4 regions of the Bradyrhizobium sp. SZCCHNS1022 genome follow, and region 2 is predicted to be linked to each of the others. Evidence: predicted binding sites of a transcription regulator. Region 2 holds the regulator's gene; each other region holds the start of a gene.
The links. The regulator PhoB, encoded in region 2, activates phosphate uptake and scavenging genes when phosphate is short. The targets are predictions, from matches to a motif close to TGTCATNNANCTGTCAT.
Positions count from the first base shown of each region.

Region 1: the regulator PhoB is predicted to act here: its motif matches at 1,391-1,407, upstream of QX071_RS30130 (Orn/Lys/Arg decarboxylase N-terminal domain-containing protein).
Region 3: the regulator PhoB is predicted to act here: its motif matches at 3,373-3,389, upstream of QX071_RS04060 (alkaline phosphatase D family protein).
Region 4: the regulator PhoB is predicted to act here: its motif matches at 3,366-3,382, upstream of QX071_RS33820 (DUF47 domain-containing protein).

Region 1 is NZ_JAUETT010000006.1:422,894-428,233, forward strand. It holds gene QX071_RS30120 (histidine phosphatase family protein) at 1-223, opposite strand, end outside; gene cobT (nicotinate-nucleotide--dimethylbenzimidazole phosphoribosyltransferase) at 223-1,278, opposite strand; gene QX071_RS30130 (Orn/Lys/Arg decarboxylase N-terminal domain-containing protein) at 1,454-3,811, shown strand; gene QX071_RS30135 (GNAT family N-acetyltransferase) at 3,822-4,391, shown strand; gene QX071_RS30140 (hypothetical protein) at 4,419-4,631, opposite strand; gene QX071_RS30145 (VanZ family protein) at 5,161-5,340, shown strand, end outside.
Region 2 is NZ_JAUETT010000001.1:159,319-164,658, reverse strand. It holds gene pstC (phosphate ABC transporter permease subunit PstC) at 1-986, shown strand, start outside; gene pstA (phosphate ABC transporter permease PstA) at 1,015-1,890, shown strand; gene pstB (phosphate ABC transporter ATP-binding protein PstB) at 1,887-2,708, shown strand; gene phoU (phosphate signaling complex protein PhoU) at 2,814-3,530, shown strand; gene phoB (phosphate regulon transcriptional regulator PhoB) at 3,546-4,250, shown strand; gene QX071_RS00725 (GcrA family cell cycle regulator) at 4,517-5,029, opposite strand.
Region 3 is NZ_JAUETT010000001.1:907,580-912,919, reverse strand. It holds gene QX071_RS04080 (TAXI family TRAP transporter solute-binding subunit) at 1-617, shown strand, start outside; gene QX071_RS04075 (YkvA family protein) at 758-1,156, opposite strand; gene QX071_RS04070 (4a-hydroxytetrahydrobiopterin dehydratase) at 1,253-1,555, opposite strand; gene QX071_RS04065 (TAXI family TRAP transporter solute-binding subunit) at 1,911-3,260, shown strand; gene QX071_RS04060 (alkaline phosphatase D family protein) at 3,456-5,030, shown strand; gene QX071_RS04055 (response regulator) at 5,273-5,340, opposite strand, start outside.
Region 4 is NZ_JAUETT010000010.1:249-5,588, forward strand. It holds gene QX071_RS33810 (peptide chain release factor 3) at 1-1,523, opposite strand, end outside; gene QX071_RS33815 (anion permease) at 1,664-2,671, opposite strand; gene QX071_RS33820 (DUF47 domain-containing protein) at 2,681-3,325, opposite strand; gene QX071_RS33825 (branched-chain amino acid ABC transporter permease) at 3,464-4,432, opposite strand; gene QX071_RS33830 (branched-chain amino acid ABC transporter permease) at 4,434-5,297, opposite strand.

The sequences.
Region 1 (5,340 bases), on a different contig from region 2:
TCCAGTCGGGGTCGATATGGACCACCGTGCCCGATCGTCGGGCCAAATCGTCGGCAGCAGCCCGCGCCCGCGCCCGCGGCGAGCACACGATGTGCCTCCATGCTCCGTCTTGGGTCTGCTTGGCAAATTGCCGCCACCCCATCTCGCTCAGCGGCGGATCGCTGCGGCCGTCGAGATAGCGCTCGCGCCCGGTGTCGCCGTGCCGCAGCAGATCGATCCGCATCAGCTGTCGCGGCCCGACACCGCGGCTTCGGCAAAAGTCGCCATCTCGTTATGAAGCGCGCATGCCAGCCGCAGCAGGGGCAACGCAGTCGCCGCCCCCGAGGCTTCGCCGAGCCGCAGATCGAGATCGATCAGCGGCCGCGCACCGAGTGCGTCCAGCACGACGCGGTGGCCCAGTTCGGCCGAACGATGCGAGAAGAGGAGCCATGGCCGACACGACGGATTGAGCTTCACGGCAGCAAGGGCGGCGACCGAGACGATGAAGCCGTCGATCAGAACCGGTACACCCATTCGTGCAGCAGCAATGATCGCGCCGGTCATTGCGACGATCTCGAGCCCACCGACCGCGGCGAGCACGGTCTCCACGGGGGTGCCAACTTCCAGTCCATGCAATGCGAGCGCGTCGGCAATCACGCGCGCCTTTCGCGCGCGCCCTTCCCCATCCAGCCCGGTGCCGCTCCCGACGATTTCAGCCGCGGGCCATCCCAGGAGCGCAGCCGCAATCGCCGAGGCGGAGGTCGTATTGCCGATCCCCATCTCACCGAGAATCACCAGCTGCGGCTTGGGCTCCGCCTGGCGCGCGATTGCGCGCTGCCCGCAGGCGAGCGCAAAAGCCACCTCCTCGGATGTCAGAGCCGTCTCGACGCCGAAATCGCGGGTCCCGCGCCGTGGCTTATCGACGATCACACCCGGTATCGGCTGATCGCCCAACGTGCCGGCGTCGACGACTTCGAGCGGACAACCGAGCGTGCGCGCCAGCACCGAGATTGCCGCCCCGCCACCGGCGAAGTTGTGCAACATCTGGACGGTGACCTCGGGCGGATAGGCCGATACACCGCGGGCCGCGATGCCATGATCGCCAGCGAACAGGATGATCGGCGCCCGCTCCGCCCCCGGCCTGTCGGTGGCCTGGAGCGCCGCCAACTCCACTGCGATCTCCTCCAGTCGTCCGAGCGCGCCGAGCGGCTTGGTCAATTGCGCCTGCCGCGCCAGCGCCGACTGGCGGTGACGCTCCGAGGTGGCCGGGCATTCAAGGCTGATCCATTCAGGTAACACACTGAGATCCTTGGCACAGATTCGAACTGGCTCGATTGCCATCGAGCCGGCGGCGTGACAAGCAGCGTCCTACCGTTGATTTGAACGCGCTGGCCCTGACGACACTCTACACTGTCATTGAACTGTCATGGAATGTACCGACAGCTGGCCTCCGACCCAAACTTGGCAGACCCGCATGGACTATTTCCGACGCTTCACCTTCCTGTTCGCCGCTCCGGTCTTTGAGCCCGACGACCTCGCGGGCGTCCGTTTCAACCAGATCATCGAAGAGATCCAGCGTTCCGGGTTCGAGGTGGTGCGGGCCCGCAAGCTCGAAGACGCCGAGATCGCCGTGCAGACCGATGCCGCGATCGGCTGCATGGTGGTCGATTGGGGCAAGAAGGGTCTCGAGGGCAAAACCATGGCCCTGATCAACCTGATGCGCCGGCGCGGCCTCGATTTTCCGATCATCCTCCTGATCCGGCGCAAGCGGTTCGAGGATCTGCCGGTCGAGGTGCTCGACTTCATCGACGGCTATGTGTTCCTGTCGGAGGAAACGCCGCCCTTCATCGCCAAGAACCTGATCAGCCGGCTCAAGCAATATGCCGAGACGTTGAAGACGCCGTTCTTCGGCACGCTCGTCGACTATGCCGAGGAAGGCAATCAGCTCTGGACCTGCCCCGGGCACAATGGCGGCGTGTTCTACAGCCGCAGCCCGATCGGCCGGATCTTCGTCGAGCATCTCGGCGAAGCCGTGTTCCGCGACGACCTCGACAATTCCGTCCTCGACCTCGGCGACCTCCTGACCCATGAGGGACCGGCGCTGCGGGCGCAGAAGGAAGCGGCGCAGATCTTCGGCGCCGAAAAGACCTATTTCGTGCTGAACGGCACCTCCACCTCGAACAAGGTGGTGCTGGGAGCGCTGGTCACCGACGGCGACCTCGTGCTGTTCGACCGGAACAATCACAAGGCCGCCCACCATGGCGCGCTGCTGATCTCCGGCGGCATCCCGATTTATGTCCCGACGGTCCGCAATGCCTGGGGCCTGATCGGCCCGATGCGCTGGGACCTGCTCGACGAGGAGCATCTGCGCCAGCAGATCCGCAACAACCCGCTGGTCAAGGACCCCGACGCCTGGCGCAGGGAGCGCCCGTTCCGCGTCGCCGTGGTCGAGCAGTGCACCTATGACGGCTCGATCCACAGCGCCGAGATGATCCTGAAGCGGATCGGCCACCTCTGCGAGTACATCATGTTCGACGAGGCCTGGGCCGGGTTCATGAAATTCCACCCTCTCTATGCCGGCCGCTTCGCGATGGGGCTTTCGGAACTGGGCCCGAACGCGCCTGGGATCATCGCCACCCAATCCACGCACAAGCAGCTTGCCAGCTTCTCCCAGGCCTCGCAGATCCACGTCAAGGATCGCCACATCAAGGGCCAGCGGCGCCGGATCGAGCATCGGCGCTTCAACGAAAGCTTCATGCAGCACGCCTCGACTTCGCCGTTCTATCCGCTGTTCGCCTCGCTCGATGTCGGCGCGCAGATGATGAAGGGGCGTTCCGGCGAAGTGCTGTGGGATGACACGATCCGGCTCGGCATCGAATTGCGCAAGAAGATCCGGGCGATGCGCCGGGAATTTGAGGAGAAGGAGAAGGATCCGGCGCGGCGCTGGTTCTTCGAGCCGTTCGTGCCGGACCGCGTGGCGATCCCGGATGCCGCAAGCCCGGGCGGGGTCCATGACGTCGCGTGGGAGGCGATCTCGACCGACCAGTTGGCCACCGACGCGTCCCTCTGGCAGCTCGGTCCCAATTCCACCTGGCACGGCTTTCCGAACATGGAGGCCGGTTTCGCCATGACCGATCCGAACAAGCTGACGCTGCTGACCCCCGGCTTCGACCGGGCGACCGGCGGCTATGCCGAGCACGGCATCCCCGCGCCCGTGGTCGCGCAATATCTCCGCGAGAACCGGATCGTGGCCGAGAAGAACGACCTCAACTCGCTCTTGTTTCTGCTGACACCGGGCGTGGAGGCCAGCAAGGCCGGCACGCTGATCAGCGGCCTCGTCGCCTTCAAGAGGCTGCACGACGACAACGTGCTGTTGGAGGATGCGATCCCGGAATTCACCCGCCGCCGCTTTGGCCGTTATGGCAAGGTGCGGCTGCGCGACCTCTGCGCCGAGATGCACCGTTTCTATCGTGCGGCCGACGTGAGTGCGCTGCAGGCCAAGCAGTTCCTGCCCGAGCACATGCCGGAGATTGCGATCTCCCCCCGCGAGGCTGCTCGCGCCCTGATGCGCAATGACGTCGATTATCTGCCGATCGACAAGATCGCCGGCCGGATCGCGACCACGCCGTTCGTGGTCTATCCGCCCGGAATCGCCACCATCGTGCCGGGCGAACGCCTGTCGGAACGGGCCAAGCCGATGATCGATTACCTGAAGATGTTCGAACAGGCCTTCAACACCTTCCCCGGTTTCGACGTCGAGATCCAAGGGCTCTACAAGGAGATCGACGAGGCGGGCCGCATCCGCCTCTACACCTATGTCGCAGCCGAGTGAGTCCGCGCCGATGGAGAATTCGATCGCAGCCGTCCAGAGCGAGCCGCCGGTGCTCGTCCGCCCGTCGCGCGACGAGGACGTCGAGGCCATGCTCGCGATCTATCGCCGGCACATCCGCCGCGGGGTCGAAGACGGCGCCGCCAATTCCGGCGTGCCGGAGCCGGACGATCTCAGGCAACGGCGCAAGAACCTGCGCAACCATCGCATGCCGCATCTGGTCGCGACATTCCGCGCCGAGATCGTAGGCTATGCCTACGTCGTGCCGTTCCGGAAGCGGCCCGCCTATCGCTTCGCCGTGAAGCACTCGATCTATGTGCATCACGAGCATCTCGGCCGCGGCGTCGGCCGGCTGCTGATGCAGGCATTGATCGACGCCTGTGCGGCGGCCGGCTTTCGCCAGATGATCGGCTATATCGACGCCGACAACACCGCCTCGCTCGGCATCCACGAGCGATTTGGCTTTACCCGGGTCGGGCTTCTCCCCGCAGTCGCGTTCCGGTACGGCCGCTGGTCGGACACCGTGATGGTGCAGCGCTCGCTCGGCGCTGGCGGCACTGAGCCACCCACCTCCGGGCGTTGAACGACTTCGGCTGTCTCAAGCCGTCGATCACGACGGGAAATCGGCCGCCCTCACCTGGATGCGATCCGCATGCAGGGACCAGTCGCGTAGCTCCTGCATCTCGCAAAACTTCTTCTTAGCGAGCTCGGCCGCCAGCTTTTCGTCGGCGGCGTCGATTTCGAGCGTGCTCTGGCAGATCTCACATTGCCGGCCGTTTTCGCCGAGCACGTCTTTCATGAAGTTGACGACGTAACGCGACATCGAACCCTCCTCGCCCAGCGCACCTCCATGTTAGCGCGCTTTGCGAGAGACTGTTGAGCGGTATCAAGCCGGCCGCGCAATAATTAATGAAGCAGCGGAAGCCGGACGCTCAGGCGCCGGCCGCCGGAAGGCTGGCCGCCGCGATGGCCACGAACTGCGCCACCACACGCCGAACGCGCTTTCCTGATGCCCACAACATTGAATTGAATCGACGCATCGAACGTCCCTCGCGCGGCGCGAGCACCTCGCTCGCAAACCCTCAGCAAATCCTTGGCGCAAAAGGAAAAATGGCCTCGTCTCAGAGAGCTGTCGATGGCTTGAGAAAAATAGCAAAAGTTACATCGCCGACCGCAGGAGCGGCAGAACGTTCATTACTGCATCGCGGCCGCCGACGATCAAATTCTTCTCATCGCCTGGTCCTGCCGAGCCGGGTCGTGATGCTCTGAAGCGGCAGCGAACCCATTAACGACACGGAGGGCTCAAGGGGGTGTGAGCCCAATCAGTAGCCCGGCTTGTGCTATTCGGAGGGATGACCTTCATCACCCGCTTCGCCGCCTGGCTGCTCGCCGCCGCCGTCACATTCGCAACCCTCGGTCCGGCGCGCGTCCGGCCGCATTCCAATCTGGGCCAGGACGGCGAGCATGCGCTGGCTTTCATCCTTGTCGGGCTTGCCTTCGGCCTCGCCTATCGCGGTCGTCGTATGCTGGCC
Region 2 (5,340 bases):
GCGACGCAAGCACTGTCAGCGATGCCGCCGGACCCTATGACCGCGCCCGGGCGCTGAGCGCCTTCAAGTTTGGCGACGTCACCTTCTACTGGATCACCCGCCTGTCGGCGATTTCGGTGCTGCTCATCCTCGGCGGCATCATCCTGTCACTGATCATCGGCGCCTGGCCGGCAATGAAGGAATATGGCTTCGAGTTCCTGTGGACGCGCCGCTGGGCGCCGTCAGCCGATCCGCCCGTGCTGGGTGCGCTGGGACCGATCTACGGCACGCTGGTGTCGTCCTTTATCGCGATGCTGATCGCCATCCCGGTCGGTCTCGGCATTGCGATCTTCCTCACCGAGCTCTGCCCGCAATGGCTGCGCCGCCCGATCGGCATCGCCATCGAGCTGCTCGCCGGCATCCCGTCGATCATCTACGGCATGTGGGGCTTCTTCGTGCTGGGGCCGTTCCTGGCCTACACGTTCCAGCCGTTCATGATCAGCCTGTGCGCCAACATTCCGATCCTGCAGGACATCTTCGCCGGGCCGCCGTCCTATCTCAGCCTGTTCAATGCCTCGCTGATCCTGGCCATCATGGTGCTGCCCTTCATCACTTCGATTTCGGTGGACGTGTTCAAGACCGTGCCGCCGGTCTTGAAGGAGGCCGCCTATGGCGTCGGCTGCACCACCTGGGAGGTCGTGCGCAGCGTGGTGATCCCTTACACCCGGGTCGGCGTCATCGGCGGCATCATGCTGGCGCTCGGCCGGGCGCTCGGCGAGACCATGGCAGTGACGTTCATCATCGGCAACTCGTTCCGCATCTCCTCGTCGATCTTCGCGCCGGGCACCACGATCTCGGCGGCGATCGCATCGGAATTCCAGGAGAGCGACGGTTTGCACCAGTCGGCCCTGATTCTGCTCGGACTGTTGCTGTTCGTTCTCACCTTCTTCGTGCTCGCCGGCGCGCGCCTGATGCTGCTGCGGCTCGAAGCCAAGGCCGGAAAATAAGCCGGATGGATAGGGCAGGAGAGATCGCATGACGTCTACCGATACGCCCATCAATCCGGCCAACCGGATCTATGGCCGCCGCCGCCGCAAGGACATCTTCGTCCGTGCGCTGTGCGTGCTTGCCGCGCTGTTCGGCGTGACCTGGCTCGCACTGATCCTGATCGATCTGCTCTACCAGGGCCTGGCTGGCCTGACCGTGCAGGTCTTCGCGACCGATACGCCGCCGCCGGGATCGAGCGACGGCGGCCTGCGCAACGCCATCGTAGGCTCGATCATCATGACGGTCTTCGGCGTCGGCGTCGGTGCTCCACTCGGCTTGTTCGCCGGCACCTACCTCGCCGAGTATGGTCGCCATGACCGGTTGACTTCGGTGATCCGTTTCATCAACGACATCCTGCTCTCTGCCCCATCCATCATCATCGGCCTGTTCATCTATGGCGCGGTCGTGGTTCCGATGGGCGGCTTCTCGGCCATCGCGGGCTGTCTGGCGCTTGCCGTGATCGTGATTCCGGTCGTGCTGCGCACCACCGAGGACATGCTGCTGCTGGTGCCCAATCCGCTGCGTGAGGCCGCCTCCGCACTTGGCCTGCCGCGTTCGCTGGTGATCCGGCGCATCGCCTATCGCGCGGCGCGCTCCGGCTTGATCACGGGCGTCCTGCTGGCGACCGCTCGCGTGGCCGGCGAGACCGCGCCGCTCCTGTTCACTGCGTTGTCGAACCAGTTCTGGAGCCTCGATCTTACCCACACGATGGCCAACCTGCCGGTGACCATCAACAACTTCGTCCAGAGCCCCTATGCCTATTGGAAGCAGCTGGCCTGGACCGGGGCCCTTTTGATTACCTTGACCGTACTTGCCCTGAACATCGGGGCCCGCATTCTGGGCGCCGAGAGGAGCGCAAAATGACCGACATGTCTGTTTCCGTCTCAAGTCCGGCGGGCGTCATTCCGAACAAATCCTTGCCGGACGCTCCGGCGAAGGTGACGGTCCGGAACCTGAACTTTTATTACGGCGATCACCATGCGCTGAAGAACATCAACCTGTCGCTCGGAACCAACCGGGTGACGGCCTTCATCGGACCGTCCGGCTGCGGCAAGTCCACGCTGCTGCGCATCTTCAACCGGATGTATGATCTGTATCCGGGCCAGCGCGCCGAAGGCCAGCTGATGCTGGACAACACCAACATCCTCGACCCCAAGCTCGACCTGAACCTCTTGCGTGCGCGCGTCGGCATGGTGTTCCAGAAGCCGACGCCGTTCCCGATGACGATCTACGAGAACATCGCCTTCGGCATCCGCCTGTATGAGAAGATCTCCAAATCCGAGATGGATGACCGGGTCGAGAAGGCGTTGCGCGGCGGCGCGCTGTGGAACGAGGTCAAGGACAAGCTCAACGCCTCGGGCCTGAGCCTTTCCGGCGGCCAGCAACAGCGTCTCTGTATTGCCCGCACCGTTGCGGTGCGTCCCGAGGTGATCCTGTTCGACGAGCCGTGCTCGGCGCTCGATCCGATCTCGACCGCCAAGGTCGAGGAGTTGATCCAGGAGCTGTCGGACAACTACACGATCGCGATCGTGACCCACAACATGCAGCAGGCGGCCCGCGTCTCCGACAAGACCGCCTTCATGTATCTCGGCGAGCTGATCGAGTTCGACGATACCAGCAAGATCTTCACCTCGCCGAGCGATCGGCGGACCCAGGACTACATCACCGGCCGCTTCGGCTGATGCCGGAAACGGACCCCTTGCATCGGTCGGCAAGGGGCAGTTGGCTGAGGCAGCGAGACCCGAATTGACGCGCCGGACTACGACGGCATTGCCGAGGAGATAGAGATGGCCAGTGAACATACCGTCAAGGCGTTTGACAGCGACCTGCAGGAGCTGACGCGGCTGGTCGCGGAGATGGGCGGCTTGGCCGAGCGGCTGATCGTGGATTCCGTCGACGCGCTGGTGCGGCGCGACGTCGCGCTCGGCGAGCGGGTGATCCAGACGGACGCCGAGATCGACAGTCTGCAGCGGCTGATCGAGGAGCGCGCGGTGCTCACCATCGCCCGCCGGCAGCCGATGGCGGTGGACCTGCGCGAGATCGTCGGCGCGATGCGGGTTGCGACCGACCTCGAGCGGATCGGCGACCTCGCCAAGAACATCGGCAAGCGCGTCGCCGCGCTGGAGAGCGATTTCCATCCCTTGAAGCTGATCCGCGGTTTGGAGCACATGACCGACCTGGTGCAGTCGCAGGTCAAGTCGGTGCTCGACGCCTATGCCGCCCACGATCTGCCGGCGGCGATGACGGTGTGGAAGGGCGACGAGGAGGTCGACGCCATCTGCACCTCGCTGTTCCGCGAGCTGCTCACCTACATGATGGAAGATCCCCGCAACATCTCGTTCTGCATTCACCTGATGTTCTGCGCCAAGAACATCGAACGGATCGGCGATCATGCGACCAACATCGCGGAAACCGTGTTCTACATGATCGAAGGCCAGCCGATGATCGACAAGCGTCCGAAGGGCGACATGACGTCCTTCGCGGCCACCGCCCCCGGAAACTGAGAGAGAAGCTGAGCGATGAGTGCGCGCATTCTGGTTGTGGAAGACGAGGAAGCGCTGACGACGCTGCTGCGCTACAATCTCGAGACCGAAGGTTACGAGGTCGAGACGGTTGCGCGCGGCGACGACGCCGACACGCGACTGAAGGAACGGGTGCCCGATCTCGTGGTGCTGGACTGGATGCTGCCGGGGCTGTCCGGCATCGAGCTGTGCCGGCGCCTGCGCGCCCGGCCCGAGACCAAGCAGCTGCCGATCATCATGCTGACGGCGCGCGGTGAGGAGAGCGAGCGGGTCCGCGGGCTCGCCACCGGGGCGGACGATTACATCGTCAAGCCGTTCTCGGTGCCCGAGCTGTTGGCCCGCGTGAAGGGTCTGCTCCGTCGCGCGAGCCCCGAACGGCTCGCCACCGTGCTCGCCTATGGCGACATCGAGCTCGATCGCGAGAAGCGCCGCGTCGCCCGCTCCGGCCGGCCGATCGATCTCGGGCCGACCGAATATCGGCTGCTCGAGTTCTTCCTGGAACATCCGGGCCGCGTGTTCAGCCGCGAGCAGCTGCTCGACAGCGTCTGGGGCCGCGACATCTACATCGACGAGCGTACGGTGGACGTGCACATCGGACGCTTGCGCAAGCTGCTCAATCCGGGACGCGAACAGGATCCGATCCGCACCGTGCGTGGCGCGGGCTATGCGCTCGACGACCGCTTCGCGAAGGCGGAATCGTGAGCTGAGGGCGATCGCGCAGCGACAAACAGCGACCGATCAAAGGCGGAGCTTCGGCTCCGCCTTTTTTGTCATGACAAGCGCGCTTGCAACGTGCGCCGCCGTCATCCCGGCGAACGCCGGTACCCATAACCGCAAATGCTGATGATAGAGCTGCAGCTGTAGCTAACATCCATCATAACCACGCCCGCCGGTGGTTATGGGTCCCCGCGTTCGCGGGGACGACAGCTGATGGCTGAGCTAACAGCGCGTCCAAGATGCGCAACAGATCAACGTGCCGGGCTCTTGCCGGGGTGACGACGGCGATCGGCCGCGGGCTGATAGGCGATGCGCGAATGCTGCGCGCAATAGGGCAGGCCGTTCAGCGCCTTGCCGCCGCAGAAGAAGAAGTCCGCGCTGGCGGGATCGCCGACCGGCCAGTGGCAGGTGCCTTCGCGGAGCTCGAGCAGCGACAGCCGCTGGTTCATCGGCACCACATTGTCGAAGGTGATCGGATCGGGCTCCGTCTCGACCTCGAACACCTGGGCGAGCGCGGTATTGCCGCGCGCCACCGGGCGGGCCACCCGCATCATCGGCTGAGCGGGGCGCGCCTTGCGCTGACGCGGAGCGGCGGCGGCAGGGCTCTTGGCGCGACCGGAGAGGCCGAGCCTGTGGACCTTGCCGATCACGGCGTTGCGCGTCACATTTCCGAGCTCCGCTGCGATCTGGCTGGCCGACAGTCCGGCCTCCCAGAGCTTTTTCAACTGCTCGACGCGATCGTCTGACCAGGTCAATACCGTCATCGCACCTTTCCCTTCGCGTTTCGCTGGCCAGTTTCGGGACAGCGCTGCGGTGCCAAACTCACGAAAATCCCTGCTCGCAGAATCCCTTAGCCCTCGCCGGGCGCGAGATGCGCGCCCGGACGTGTACGCCGAACCACCGAACTCTTAAGGATCAGACCTGCTGCACGAGATGTCGTACTCGATGCGAAAAACGCTACAATATGCCGTGACTCCCGCGCAAGAGTCGGGGGCCACCGTCCACACCTTCCGTCGATGTGGACCGGGAACGCTTAGCACTGTCATCGACCGGAAACCCCACCTGTTCCGCGCTG
Region 3 (5,340 bases), 750 kb from region 2:
TCCGCTACATCGAACAGCGCATCGCGATGGAGAAGCTGAAGAAGGGCGAGCTCGATGCGGTGATCGTGGTCGGCGGCAAGCCGTACAAGTCGGTCAGCAATTTCGTCAATGACGGCGGCCGCTTCCATCTGGTGAACGTCGATTATGACCGACCGCTGCAAACCGACTACCTGCCGGCAACGCTCACGTCGAAGGATTATCCGAACCTGATCGCCGAAGGCGACAAGGTCGACACCATCGCCGTACCGGCGGTGCTCGCCGCCTACAACTGGGCGCCCAACACCGACCGCTATCGCAAACTGTCGCTGTTCGTCGACGCCTTCTTCGCCAAGTTTCCGAGCTTCCAGAAGCCGCCCTTCCATCCGAAGTGGAAGGAGGTCTCGCTGTCGGCGCCGCTGGCGGGCTGGCAACGCTTCCCCTATGCCAAGCAGTGGCTGGAGACCCATTCGTTCGAAAGTTCGGGTGCGGCGCGCGACCGCTTCGACGATTTCGTGAAGCAGAGCGACGCCGGCAAGGGCCTGCAGAGCGAGGCCGATCGCGAGGCCCTGTTCAAGCAGTTCCAGGCCTGGGAGGCCGAGCGGAACGGCAGCCCGCGGACGCAGACGCGGCAGCGCTGAGGCTGTAGCCGATCAGCTGCTCAAGCAAACAAAAGCCCCGCGGTCATGCCGCGGGGCTTTTCTCTTGCGTTATTCTCACGCGCACATCGCGTGACCTCGGCGGACGCCACGTGCCGTGCACTGGTGCCGCCACCGGACAGCTAATTGGCCTTGTCCTCTTCGTCCCCCTCCAGCCCGCGCTTTAGCGCGGCGCGTGCGGCGGCGCGATGATCGGGGGTGATGTGCGAGGCGACCATGCGGATGGCCGTGGCGAGCACGGCCGCATCGTCGGTGAAGCCGAGCACCGGCATCACGTCCGGAATGAAATCGAACGGCAGGATGAAATAGGCGATGGCGCCGAGCAGCGCGGCCTGGACGTGACGCGGCGTCTCGCTGTCGAACGCGCAGTAATAGGCGGCGAGCAGGTCTTCGGCGAAGGGCAGCTTCGCCATCACCCGCTTGAACGTGGTCCAGAACCTGCGGCGCACACTATCGCGGTCGCGCGCGAGGCGGTCGGCCGGTTCGAAACCCACAGTATAGTCGGTGGTGTCGGATGCCACGTTTGGTTCCCCTCGTGCCGCGATCCTAGCGGCCTGCCGCCACAAGATGTGGGGATGGCTCCGCGACCCGCAAGCCAGATAAGGGAGGAGAGCACATTATGCGCCCATCTGCGCTGCGATCGCATCCATCGCCTTGGCCAGTTCGATATCCAGCTTCGTGACGCCGCCGGCGTCGTGTGTCGCCAGCACCACCTCGACGGTACGGTAGACATTGCGCCATTCCGGATGATGGTCGCGCTTCTCGGCCACCAGCGCGACGCGGCACATGAAGCCGAAGGCCGCGTTGAAATCCTTGAAAGTGAAGGTTCGCCTGATCGCGTCGCGGCCGTCCAGTTCGGTCCAGCCGGAAAGCTCGCCCAGGGCCGCGGCCCGCGCCTCGGCCGACAATCGCTCCGCCATGATCGCCTCCTCTCGCTAACGTTCCGCTGATCGGACCCGCCGCCCTGCCATCGGCCTGCCCGGTATGGCCATACTGTCCGCCCTCGCGCCCGCCGTCGCAAGGGGAACCTTCCCGACATCGATCCCAAACCATGCATTCGCATCGTTCGCGGAACCGATCCCGCCGGTCGAGCCCAGCGCATCTCGGTAACCATGACGCAGATGTAACCCTCTTCAGGCAAGATATTTGCTACAAGTTTGGCCTAGCGGCTCGGAACCAGACCCATCGGCGACTGTCGCCAGCGCGATCATGGGAGGATTGGACCTGGTGGAAGCTCAGATCCCGACAAAACCGCGCTCGCCGGTCCGCCCCGTCGTGTTCATCGTCGTCGCCGGAATTCTGGCGATCGTCGGCGCGCTTATCGGCGGCTATTACTTTGCGATGCGCCCGGTGCCGCTAAAGATCGCCGTCGGTCCTCCCAACAGCGACGATCTCAGGGTGGTGCAGGCGCTGACCCAGGCGTTTTCGCAAAATCACGGCTATGTCCGCTTGCGTCCGGTGCAGACCGAGGGCGCCGCCGAAAGCGCGCAGGCGCTCGCCGAAGGCAAGGTCGATCTCGCCATCATCCGCGGCGACCTCAACGTTCCGAAGAACGCGCAGGCCGTGGCAACGCTGCGCAAGAACGTCGCGGTGCTATGGGTGCCCCCGGCCAAGGGCCGGAGGAAGGGCGCGAAGATCACCAAGATTTCGCAGCTCGCCGGCCGCAAGATCGGCGTCATCGGCCGCACTCCGGCCAACGTCAATCTGCTCAAGGTGATCCTGCAGCAATATGGCGTCGATCCCGGCAAGGTCGATATCCTGCAATTCCCGATCACCGAGGCCATCGACGCGGTGCGCAGTCAGAAAGCCGACGTCTGGCTGGCTGCGGGACCTGTCAACAGCAAGATCACGACGGAGGCGATCGCAGCCTCCACCAAGGATGGCGGCACACCGACCTTCCTTGCGATCGATTCTGCGGAAGCGATCGCGCAGAATCATCCGGAATATGAAGCGGCCGACATCCCGGCCGGCGCCTTCGGCGGCTCGCCCGACCGGCCCGAGGACGAGGTGAAGACGATCAGCTTCAACCACCACATCGTGGCGCGCAAAGGCTTGGCGGAATCGACCGTCTCCGCCTTCGCCCGCCAGCTGTTTTCGGTGCGCCAGCAGCTGATGTCGGAATTCCCGTTGGCTGCGAAGATCGAGACCCCCGACACCGACAAGGACGCCGCGATCCCGGTGCATCCGGGAGCGGCTGCCTTTGTCGACGGCGAGGAGAAGACCTTCCTCGACCGCTACAGCGATTACATCTGGTGGAGCCTGATGGCGCTCTCGGCGATGGGCTCGATCGGTGCCTGGTTCGCCGGCTATCTGAAGAAGGACGAGCGGTTCATCAACAGTTCGATGCGTGACCGGCTGCTCGAAATGATCACGATCGCGCGCAAGAGCGATTCCCCCGAAGAGCTCGACAACATGCAGAGCGAAGCCGACGACATCCTGCGCAACACGCTTGCCTGTTTCGAGGATGGCGCGATCGAGCACGCCGCGCTCACCGCCTTCAACATCGCGCTCGAGCAGTTCCACAATGCGGTCGCCGACCGCAAGCTGATCCTGATGAGCATGCCGCAGACCCCGCCGCGCGCCGGCACCGGCAACGGTCCCCAATTGCGCGCGACCGGCACCTGATACCAAGGCAAGTCCAGCCGCGATGCAACGCTGGCGCTTCACCGCCAGCCGACGTCAGCTTCGTGGACCGACATCGGAACGGCTCGCAAAATCCTCCCCTGTGGCGCCTTCGCGTAATCGCGCTGTCATCGAATTTTCCTAGCTCTTCGGTCGTACATTCGGGCGCGACTCGCCGCCGCCCCGGAGGAGATATTCATGACGATCCGAATCCCACGCCGCGCTTTCCATGCGCTCTCCCGCCGCCGCTTCCTGTCCACCGCGGCCGCAGCCGGCGTCAGCACGCTGGCCATGCCTTACCTCAGCCGCGCCGCCGACCGGCCGCAGATCACTCACGGTGTGCAGTCCGGCGATGTGAGCAGCGACGGCGGCGTGATCTGGTCGCGCGCCGACCGACCCGCGCAGATGCTGGTCGAGGTCGCCACATCGGACACGTTCAAGGACGCCCGTGCGCTGCCGCCGATCGCAGCGCTGCCGGAAAGTGACTACACGGCCAAGATGCTGGTCGAGAACCTGCCCGGCGGCCAGGAAATCTTCTACCGCGTCAAATTCCGCGACTTGTCGCATCCCGACATCGAGAGCGAGCCGCTCGTCGGACGCTTCCGCACCGCGCCGGCGGACAAGCGCGATGTCAGCTTCGTCTGGGGCGGCGACGTCGCAGGACAAGGCTGGGGCATCAACCCGGACGACGGGGGCATGTTCACGTTCTCGACCATGAAAAAGCACCGGCCGGACTTCTTCATCCACTCCGGCGACACCATCTATGCCGACGGTGTGATCGCATCCGAGGTGAAGCTTTCCGACGGCAAGCTCTGGAAGAATCTCACCATCCCGGAGAAGGCCAAGGTCGCCGAGACGCTCGACGAATTCCGCGCCGCTCACAAATACAATTTCCTCGACGACAATGTCCGCGCCTTCAATGCCGAGGTGCCGATCTTCGTGCAGTGGGACGATCACGAGGTCACCAACAACTGGTCGGCCTCGAAGGATCTTCCAGCCGCCTACAAGGAGCGCAACATCCAGCTGCTGGCGGCGCGCGCCGCGCGCGCCTTCCACGAGATGTATCCGCTGCGCGAAAGCATTGTCGAGCCCGGTCGCGTCTATCGCAGCATCTCCTATGGTCCGCATCTCGACGTGTTCATGCTGGACGAGCGCTCCTATCGCGGTCCGAACAACCCGAATCAGCAGACCGAATACGGTCCCGATGCCTATTTCCTCGGTCCCGAGCAGATGCGCTGGCTGAAGCGGGCGCTGTTGAACTCGCGCGCGACCTGGAAGGTGATCGCTTCCGACATGCCGCTCAGCCTGATCGTCTATGACGATGCCGCCAACAAACGCGGCTCTGAAGCGTTCGCGCAAGGTGACGGTCCGCCGCGCGGCCGCGAGCTCGAGATCGCCGAGATCCTCCGCTTCATCAAGACGGCGCCGATCCAGAACACGGTGTGGCTGACCGCCGACGTCCACTACGCCGCCGCGCATTACTACAATCCGGACAAGGCGCAATTCCAGGACTTCGAGCCGTTCTGGGAGTTCGTCTCGGGGCCGCTGCATGCCGGCACGTTCGGACCGAACGAGCTCGACAACACGTTCGGCCCCGAGGTGCGCTTCATCAAGGCGCCCGGCCTCGACAAGCAGAACCTGCCGCCGTCGGCGGGCATGCAGTTCTTCGGCCACGTCAAGATCGAAGGCGCCACCGGACAGATGACGGTCACCTTGCGCGATCGCGCCGACATCGCGCTGTGGTCGACCACGCTCGATCCGAAGCTGGAGTGAGTGCCGCCGACGATTTCTCCCGCGGCCGTCCTTCGAGACGCTCGCCTCCGGCGAGCTCCTCAGGACGAGGGCCTGTTTTGCGGCAAAATGACAGACCCTCATGGTGAGGGCGCGGCGAAGCCGCGCGTCTCCGGACGATGCTTCGCCGGGAGAACCATGAGGCCCGAAGCTACAGTCATATGCGATTGCCCTGCCGCTTGCCGGGAAAGGGAATTCAGTAGCGGTGCGATCAGCTCCGCTCGCTACGTCTTCCGCCGCAGCGCCGCTTCCAGTGCATCCGTCGGGCAAGGCTTCTGCAGCCGCGGCCGGT
Region 4 (5,340 bases), on a different contig from region 2:
ACCGGATCGCCATCGACGTCGTCGGCGACGCCGGAATTGTTGGCAGCGATGAACGCCTCCAGCTTCTTCTTGTCGTCACACGAGATCCAGCGCGCCAGCGAGAATTCCGAGACTTCGAATTCGACCGGGAGTGAATATTCGGCATCGAGCCGCGCCTTCAAGACGTCGAGCTGCAGCGGGCCGACGACGCCGACCAGCGCCGGTGCACCATCGCGCGGCCGGAACACCTGCACGACGCCCTCCTCCGACATCTGCTGCAGCGCTTCCTTCAGTTTCTTCGCTTTCATCGCGTCCGTCAGTCGCACGCGGCGGACGATTTCCGGCGCAAAGCTCGGCACGCCGACGAAGGTCAGGTCCTCGCCCTCGGTCAGGGTGTCGCCGATGCGAAGCGAGCCGTGATTGGGAATGCCGACGACATCGCCGGCAAAGGCCTCATCCGCCACCGAACGGTCCTGCGCGAAGAAGAATTGCGGGCTCGACAGCGGCATGGTCTTGCCGGTGCGCACCAGCTTCGCCTTCATGCCGCGGCTGAGCTTGCCCGAGCACAGCCGCGCGAAGGCGATGCGGTCTCGATGGTTGGGATCCATGTTCGCCTGGATCTTGAACACGAAGGCGCTCATGCGCGGCTCGGCCGCGTCGACCTTGCGCAGGTCGGAATCCTGGGCGCGCGGCGACGGCGCATAGCGCCCGAGGCCTTCGAGCAGATCGCCGACGCCGAAATTGCGCAGCGCGCTGCCGAAATAGACCGGGGTTAGATGGCCCTCTCGGAACGCCTCCAGCTCGAACGGCTTGCAGGCTTCCCTGACCAGTTCGAGCTCGTCCTTGATCTGGCCGATATCGAGATTGGCATTGATCTTGGAAAGTTCGCCGATCTCGATCTGCTGCGCAGCACCGGTCTTGGCGCCGCCGCCTTCGAGCAGGCGCACGCCGCCGTCACGGATGTCGTAGGTGCCGATGAAGTCGCGGCCGCGGCCCACGGGCCACGTCATCGGGGTGGTGTCGAGCGCCAGCGTCTTCTCGATCTCGTCCATCAGCTCGAAAGTATCGCGGCTCTCGCGATCCATCTTGTTGATGAAGGTGATGATCGGGATGTCGCGCAGGCGGCAAACCTCGAACAGTTTTCGCGTGCGCGCCTCGATGCCCTTGGCGGCGTCGATCACCATGACCGCGGAATCGACCGCGGTCAGCGTGCGGTAAGTATCCTCGCTGAAGTCCTCGTGGCCCGGCGTGTCCAGCAGGTTGAACACGAGCCCCTCGAACTCGAAAGTCATGACCGAGGTGACGACCGAGATGCCGCGCTCGCGCTCGATCTTCATCCAGTCCGAGCGGGTGTTGCGGCGCTCGCCCTTGGCTTTGACCTGTCCGGCCAGATTGATGGCACCGCCGAACAGCAGCAGCTTTTCCGTCAGCGTGGTCTTGCCGGCGTCCGGATGCGAGATGATGGCAAAGGTGCGCCGTCGTGCCACCTCGTCGGAGAGCGGCGAGCGGATTGGCGTTTCGGTCATAAGCGCGGAATCGGACATGAGGCGGCGAGCGTCTTGAGGGCGTCGGACGTGATGTGTGACGGGAAGCGCGCGGGATCACGGCCGCTGCGCGCCCCTCATATAGGGGTTTTGCAGCGCAACTCCAACCGGCGAAATACTGCCGGAACGGTCCCTTCGGGTCAGTGCCGCAGCACCGAGACCAGCCAATAGGCCAGCGCGGCGACCAGGGCCGAGGCCGGAATCGTGAAGATCCAGGCATAGACGATCGATCCGGCCACGTTCCAGCGGACCGCCGAGGCCCGGCGGGCCGCTCCGACACCGACGATGGCGCCCGTGATCGTGTGGGTGGTCGAGACCGGCACGCCCAGCGCAGTCGCCATGAACAGCGTGATCGCGCCCCCAGTCTCGGCGCAGAAACCCTGCATCGGGGTCAGCTTGGTGATGCGCAGGCCCATGGTGCGCACGATCCGCCATCCGCCCATCAGGGTGCCCAGCGCCATCGCCGCCTGGCACGACAGCACGACCCAGAATGGAATGCCGAAGTCGCCCCCGAGATACCCCTGCGAATAGAGCAGCACCGCGATGATGCCCATCGTCTTCTGGGCGTCGTTGCCGCCATGGCCGAGCGAATAGAGCGAGGCCGAGGCGAACTGCAGGATGCGAAAGGCCCGGTCCACCGCAAAGGGCGTGGAGCGCACCGAGGCCCAGGAGACGATCGCGACCAGGATCATGGCCAGGACCAGCCCGAGCAGCGGTGACAGCACGATCGCAAGCACCGTCTTCGACAGCCCGCTCCACACGGTCGCCGACAGACCCGCCTTGGCCACCCCTGCCCCGACCAGGCCCCCGATCAAGGCGTGGGAGCTGGACGATGGAATGCCGGCCGCCCAGGTGATCAGGTTCCAGGCGATGGCGCCGAGCAGCGCGGCGAAGATCACCTGCGCGTCGACGACCGAAGGTTCGATGATGCCGGTGCCGATGGTCTGGGCGACATGCAGACCGAACACCCCGAAGGCAATGAAGTTGAAAAAGGCCGCCCAGAACACCGCATATTGCGGCCGCAGCACCCGCGTCGACACGATCGTCGCGATGGAGTTGGCGGCGTCATGCAGCCCGTTCAGGAAATCGAAGGCGAGCGCGACCGCGATCAACCCGACCAGGAGCGGAAGACCGAGAGGAGCATCCACGACGGCGCCCTACACCTGTTCGATCATGATCGAATTGATCTCATTGGCGACGTCGTCGAAACGGTCGGCGACCTTCTCCAGGTGGTCGTAGATCTCGGCGCCGATGATGAAGTCCATGGTGTTGGCGTGGCGGTGCTTGAGGAACAGCTCCTTCAGCCCGATGTCGTGGAGATCGTCGACGCGGCCCTCGAGCTTGGTCATCTCTTCGGTGATGGCGGTGATCATCGGCACATTCTGGCCGATCGCCCGCAGCAGCGGCAAAGCCCGGCCGGTCAGATTGGCGCATTCGACCAGGAGCCCGCCCATCTCGCGCATGGTCGGCTCGAACTCCTTGACCTCGAACATCATGACCGCCTTGGCGGTCTGCTGCATCTGATCGATCGCGTCGTCCATCGAGGTGATCAGACTCTTGATATCTCCGCGATCGAACGGCGTGATGAAGGTCCGGCGAACAGCCGTCAGCACCTCGCGGGTGACGTTGTCGGCCTCGTTCTCGAACTGGTTGACCCGTTGGCAGTGCATAAGGATGTCATCGCCACCCTTCAGCATGTCCTGCAGCGCCAGTGCCCCCTCGATCACCACCTTGTTGTGGCGAGCGAACAGGTCGAAAAAGCGCTCCTCCTTGGGGAGGACGGCGCGAAACAAGTGCAGCATGAGACGAGATCCATCGATCGGAAACGGGCCGAGGGCGGCCCGTCACAAATCTGTCATAACGCGGATCGCGTTCCGATAGAAGCGGAAGCCTCGTCGTCCACCGCTTTCTTGGGCAAAAAATTGCTGCAATATCAACGGCTAGAGCGAGCGCCGAAACAAATGGGCGATCTCGCCGACCACGCCGCGGCGGAAGGTCAGCACACAGGCGACGAAGATCACGCCCTGGATCACTGTCACCCACTGGCCGAACCCGGCCAGATATTGCTGCATGGCGATGATCACGAAGGCGCCGACGACCGGTCCGAACACCGTCCCCAGACCACCGACCAGGGTCATCAGCACGATCTCGCCCGACATCGACCAGTGCACGTCGGTCAGCGAGGCGTTCTGCGCCACGAACACTTTCAGCGCGCCGGCAAAGCCTGCGATCGTCCCCGACAGGATGAAGGCCAGCAGCTTGTACTGGTCGGTCTTGTAACCGAGGGAGATGGCCCGCTGCTCGTTTTCCCGGATCGACTTCAGCACCTCGCCGAAGGGCGAGTTGATGGTCCGGAAGATCAGCAGAAAGCCGGCGAGAAAGCCCACCAGCACGACATAGTACAGGACCGTCGACTTCGACAGATCGAAGATGCCGAACAGGTGCCCCTGCGGGATGCCCTGGATGCCGTCTTCGCCATGGGTGAACGGCGTCTGCAGATAGATGAAATAGAGCAACTGCGACAGCGCCAGCGTGATCATCGAGAAATAGATGCCCTGGCGCCGAATCGAGATATAGCCGGTGACGACCGAAAGCGCGAAGGCTCCCGCGACGCCGACCAGGATGCCGAGCTCCGGCGGCAAGCCCCACACTTTCAAGGCGTGCGCGCTGCAATAGCCGGCCGTGCCCAGGAACATCGCGTGGCCAAATGACAGCAGGCCGCCATAGCCGATCAAGAGGTTGAAGGCGCAGGCGAGCAGCGCAAAGCACAGCGCCTGCATCACGAAGAAGGGATAGATCCCGGTCCACGGCACCAGCGCAAGCAGCGCTGCCATGATGACGAAGGCGATCATTTCGTCGCGCATCGCGCGCGGGGTGATCGGCAATGTAGCGTCGGTGATCGAAGTCATGTCAGGCGGCCCGTCCGGTCAGACCCGTCGGCTTCACCAGCAACACCAGGACCATGAGTACGAAGACCACGGTGTTGGAAGCCTCGGGATAGAAATACTTGGTCAATCCCTCGATCACGCCGAGCGCAAAGCCGGTGATGATCGAGCCCATGATCGAGCCCATGCCGCCGATCACGACGACCGCGAAGACGACGATGATGAGGTCGGCCCCCATCAGCGGGCGGACCTGGTTGATCGGCGCCGACAATACGCCGGCGAGCGCGGCAAGACCGACACCAAGCCCGTAGGTCAGCGTGATCATGCGTGGCACGTTGATGCCAAAGGCACGCACCAAGGTGGGATTTTCGGTCGCGGCGCGCAGGTAAGCACCGAGCCGGGTGCGCTCGATCAGGAACCAGGTGGCGACGCAGACGACGAGCGAAAACACCACGACCCAGCCGCGATAGACGGGCAAGAACATGAAGCCGAGATTCATGCCGCCGCGGAGCTGCTCTGGGATCGAATAGGGCAGACCAGAGGAGCCGAAATAGTTCTGGAAGACGCCCTGCACGATCAGCGCGATGCCGAAGGTGAGTAACAGGCCGTAGAGATGGTCGAGGCCGGCCAGCCACTGCAGGAGCGTGCGCTCCAGGATCATACCGAAGATCCCGACCGCGATCGGCGCCAGGATCAGCGCCCACCAATAGCCGAGTCCAGTGACGTTCAGGAGAAAATAGGCGCAGAACGCGCCCATCATGTAGAGCGCGCCATGGGCGAAGTTGATGATGTTGAGCATGCCGAAGATGACGGCAAGCCCGAGACTGAGCAGCGCGTAGAACGAGCCGTTGATCAGTCCGACCAGAAGCTGTGCGTAGAGGGCTTGCATCCTTGGTGTCTCTTCGTCGTTTCGCTCGTCGTCGATTGCGTTG